Regions from separate parts of the Thalassospira sp. A3_1 genome, predicted to be linked through region 1. Evidence: predicted binding sites of a transcription regulator. Region 1 holds the regulator's gene; the other holds the start of a gene.
The links. Region 1 encodes HrcA, which represses chaperone genes, less so after heat shock. Its sites were predicted from a motif close to GTTAGCACTCNCCNNNGGNGAGTGCTAAC; they were not measured.
Positions count from the first base shown of each region.

Region 2: the regulator HrcA is predicted to act here: its motif matches at 1,237-1,265, upstream of groES (co-chaperone GroES).

Region 1 covers NZ_JAGHQQ010000001.1:1,117,035-1,119,512, reverse strand. The annotation lists gene grpE (nucleotide exchange factor GrpE) at 1-573, opposite strand, end outside; gene hrcA (heat-inducible transcriptional repressor HrcA) at 623-1,681, opposite strand; gene rph (ribonuclease PH) at 2,018-2,478, shown strand, end outside.
Region 2 covers NZ_JAGHQQ010000007.1:97,814-100,291, reverse strand. The annotation lists gene groL (chaperonin GroEL) at 1-826, opposite strand, end outside; gene groES (co-chaperone GroES) at 886-1,173, opposite strand; gene J7395_RS20715 (PQQ-dependent sugar dehydrogenase) at 1,471-2,478, opposite strand, start outside.

The sequences.
Region 1 (2,478 bases):
AACCATTGCCGGACGCAGCAGACGTCCTTTGAGCACATAACCCGCCTGCATTACCTGGGCGACATGGCCATCGGGATAGGCGGGATTCGGCATTTCGAACACGGCCTGATGCTGGTTCGGATCAAGCTTTTCACCCAGCGGTTCCAGCTTTTCGATGCCATTCTGCTCGAACGCTTTGAGCAGGGACTTTTCGGTCATTTCGACACCGTCAATCAGGGTCTTCATTGCCGGGTCGGCATTGGCATCGTTGCCCGCGGCTTCAAGAGCACGGCGAAGGTTATCGCCAACATCAAGAAGATCACGGGCGAATTTTGTGACGGCATAGTTGCTGGCGTCTTCGACGTCTTTTTTGGCGCGGCGACGGGTGTTTTCCACCTCTGCGGCGGCGCGCAGCAGACGATCCTTCAATTCGGCAACTTCGGCCTCAAGTACGGCAACGGGATCAGCATTCGCAGTTTCGCCGCCTTCTGCTTCGGCATCCGTCGCCTCTGCTGCGACATCTTCAACGGCAGCTTCGTCTGCGCGAGCAGCGCCGCTCAGATCTTCCGGGTTATTCTTTGCGGTTTCCGACATGGCTAACCTGTACCTTCAATTTGTGTGGCCTGACACGCAGCGCCAACGTTTATCCAATCAGTCGCCCGACCAGCTTGGCGGTGTAATCGACCAGCGGAATGATCCGGGCATAATTGATCCGGGTCGGTCCGACAACCCCGATTGCGCCCACAATGCTGCCTTCGGTATTCTGATAAGGCGAAATCACCATCGAAAGTCCCGATCCGCCGAACAATTTATTCTCGGATCCGATGAAAATCTGCACCCCTTGGGCAATCGTGGTGACATCAAGCAATTCAATCATCTGATCGCGTGCTTCGAGCACATTAAACAGCCGTCTGACAGTTTCGAGCTGTTCGATCGTGTCGATATTTTCAAGCAACTGCGACTGGCCCTTGACGATCAGGGACGAACCCTTGACCCCGCCTGCCCATGTCGCAAGCCCGGCATCAATCAGGCCTGCCGATAATTCGTCAAGTTCCTGTTTGATGCGGTCGCGTTCGAGACTCATCAATTGCCGGGCGTCATCAAGTGTCTTTCCGGCCAACCGGGTATTTAGATAGTTCGACGCTTCTGTCAATGCCGAGGTCGGCAAATCGGGCGGAACATCAAGGATACGATTCTCGACATTGCCAGTTTGCGACACCAGAACGGCAAGAACCTTGCCCGGTGAAAGGGCAACAAATTCAATCTGCTTTAAACGGATGCCATCGGTTTTCGGTGCAACGACAAGCCCGGCACATCGTGACAGGCCCGATAGCATGCTGGTGGCTTCGCCCAGCATCTGATCAAGCGAATAGCCCGCCTGTTCACAATTCTTGGTCAATTGATCGCGTTCGGCATTCGGCAAATCGCCAACTTCCATCAGGGCATTGACGAAAAGACGCAGGCCTTTTTCGCTGGGTAACCGACCCGCCGAAATATGGGGAGCGACCAGAAGTCCCATTTCTTCAAGATCGGACATCACATTGCGGATGGTTGCCGCCGAGAGATTTTCCGACATGCGGCGTGCAATCGACCGCGAGCCAATCGGTTCGCCGGTTTCGACATAGGCATCGACGATCTGGCGAAAGACTTCGCGGGATCGCGCATTCATATCGCCCAATAATGTGTCGTCAAACAGCGCCATGTCCAACCTGTCAAAACCAAATGTGTTGCGTGGAATTTAGTGAGGTGTCAGGCAGGCGTCAATGAAGCTGGCAGATTGAAATGGCTGCCATCCGATACCCAAAGTTGGACACGGATCAGCAACCCGATCTTGAAACCCGTTGAATTCGTCTCGAATCGGGCTTGGTCACGGTTTTTTCGATCACAGGCGGGAGATGTTCCTGCCGGGTTTTTGCCGTTATTTTCCGGGAAACTGCTGGACCTTTGTGGAGATGCTCAGTAGCTTTGGCCGCAATTTCAGCTATCGTTGATCAGCCGCAAAGGCCGATCCGACCCAGAACAAAGAGGTTTAGACCCCATGCGTCCATCCGGCCGTAATTTCGATCAGCTTCGCGACGTTTCCATCGAAACCGGTGTTTCCAAATATGCTGAAGGCTCCTGCCTGATCAAATTTGGGGATACCCATGTGATTTGTACCGCGACGGTTGAGGATAAGGTGCCGGGCTGGATGCGCAATTCCGGCAAGGGCTGGATCACTGCCGAATACGGCATGCTGCCGCGCGCAACCGACAGCCGTATGCAGCGCGAGGCCGCGCGCGGTGGTCAGTCAGGACGTACTCAGGAAATCCAGCGTTTGATCGGTCGTTCGATCCGTGCGGTGGCAGACCTCAAGGGCATGGGCGAAATGCAGATGCGCCTTGATTGCGACGTCATTCAGGCCGATGGCGGTACGCGCACCGCATCAATCACCGGGGCCTATGTTGCGGCCCATCTGGCGTTTCAGGGGGTGCGTCGCCTGGGTTTGATCAAGGAAATCCC
Region 2 (2,478 bases), on a different contig from region 1:
CAGCAGCGATTTTCAGACCACCACGCAGCTTGTTGACGACCAGCGTTGCAAGAGCTTCGCCTTCGACGTCTTCAGCAATGATAAGAAGCGGCTTGCCCGACTGAACGGCAGCTTCCAGAAGCGGCAGCAGCGGCTGCAGCGAGGAAACTTTTTTGTCGAACAGAAGAACATACGGGTTGTCGAGTTCCGCGACCATCTTTTCCGGATTGGTTACGAAGTACGGCGACAGGTAACCACGGTCGAACTGCATGCCTTCGACAACGTCGAGTTCAGTGTGCAGGCCTTTGGCTTCCTCGACGGTGATAACGCCTTCGTTGCCAACCTTTTCCATGGCTTCAGCGATCATGTCGCCGACTTCACGGTCACCGTTAGCCGAAATGTTACCGACCTGAGCAATCTCATCCTTGCCCGACACCTTACGTGCACGGCCCTGGATGGCTTCGATTACTTTGGTGGTCGCAAGATCAATACCGCGTTTCAGGTCCATCGGGTTCATGCCGGCAGCAACGGATTTGTTGCCTTCACGAACGATTGCCTGTGCGAGAACGGTTGCAGTGGTGGTGCCGTCACCAGCCAGATCGGCGGTTTTGGAAGCCACTTCGCGCAGCATCTGTGCGCCCATGTTTTCGAACTTGTCAGAAAGTTCGATTTCCTTGGCGACCGAAACACCGTCCTTGGTCACGCGCGGTGCGCCGAAGGACTTTTCGATGACAACGTTACGGCCTTTCGGGCCAAGCGTCACTTTAACGGCATCAGCAAGGATGTCGACACCACGCAGCATTTTCGCGCGTGCGTCGGTGGAGAATTTTACTTCTTTAGCAGCCATAATATTCTTTCCTCTCTATGAGACGGATGAACGTGGATTTAAGTCACCAGAAGGCTGACTTATTCCATGATGCCCATAATGTCGGACTCTTTCATGATCAGCAGCTCTTCGCCATCGACCTTGACTTCGGTGCCCGACCATTTGCCGAACAGAACCTTGTCACCAGCCTTGACGTCAAGCGCGACAAGCGAGCCGTCTTCTTTGCGAACACCGGAACCGACAGCGATGATCTCGCCTTCCTGCGGTTTTTCTTTCGCGGTATCCGGGATAATGATGCCACCGGCAGTCTTGGTGTCGGATTCGACACGACGCACCAGCACACGATCATGTAACGGACGGAACTTCATGTTAGACAACTCCGTGTTTAAGTATGGCTCGATTAAGTACAAAACTAACCGGGATGAGCCCGTATTAGCACTCACCCCCGGCGAGTGCTAACAGCATGTATTGAAGCTATCGGAATTTGTCAACAGAAGAGAGCAAAAGGACGCAAAAATGTCATGATTTCAGGGATTTTCTCGCGCTTGCGAAACCATCGGTTACCACCGTAGATCAGATGAAGAAATATCATCTTTTGCTGGCGAACCGCAATGCTACCCAACTGCTATCACGGATGCCCCCATAGGCCAAGACGATATGCCGCCTTATTCACCGGCACGGATACGCAGAACCCGTCCCGACGGGGAATCCGTCAGTAAATATATCATGCCATCCGGCCCCATACGAACATCACGGATACGTTCCCCCAAATCCTCTAGCATTCTTTCCTCGCCGGTAATCCGGTCGCCATCCCGGTCCAGTCGTGCCAGCAAACGACCGGCGAGCGCCCCGACAAAGATATCCCCCTGCCATTCATCTACCTCATCACCGGTATAAAATGCCATGCCCGATGGTGCGATAGAGGGGACCCAATAATGGATTGGCTGTTCCATGCCTTCTTTTTCTGTGCCGACACCTATCTCGCCACCAAAATACTCCTGCCCGTGGGTTATAACCGGCCAGCCATAATTCTTGCCGGCTTCGGCTATGTTCACCTCGTCTCCGCCGCGGGGGCCGTGTTCATGAAGCCATAACTCCCCGCTTTCAGGGTTCAATGCCGCGCCTTGCGGATTACGATGGCCATAAGTCCAGATTTCTGGCATTACCCCGTCCTGCTCGACAAATGGATTGTCATCCGGCACGGAACCGTCCGGTGCAATACGCACGACCGCTCCAAGATGATTGCTCAGGTTTTGTGCCTCGTCTCGCAATGAAGACCGTTCACCCAACGTCACAAACAGATTGCCGTCCGGCGCAAATACCAGCCGCGATCCAAAATGCTTGTTGCCGCTATAGGATGGTTGCTGTTGAAAGATGACTTCGACGTTCGATAGCCACTTGTTGCTGGCATCAAGAACCGCACGCGCCACCGCCGTCGCATTTTCTCCCTGACTGCGCGGTTCGGCGTAACTCAGATAAATCTGTCGGTTGCTTTCAAAATCGGGATCAAGCGCAACATCAAGCAACCCGCCCTGCCCCGAAGCATAAACCTCGGGCACGCCACTTAGCCCCGCGGACAAGCTTCCATCCGGTTTCATCAGGCGAAGTTCACCTTCCCGTTCGGTAATCAGGGCCGATCCATCCGGCAGAAAAGCCATCGCCCAAGGATGATT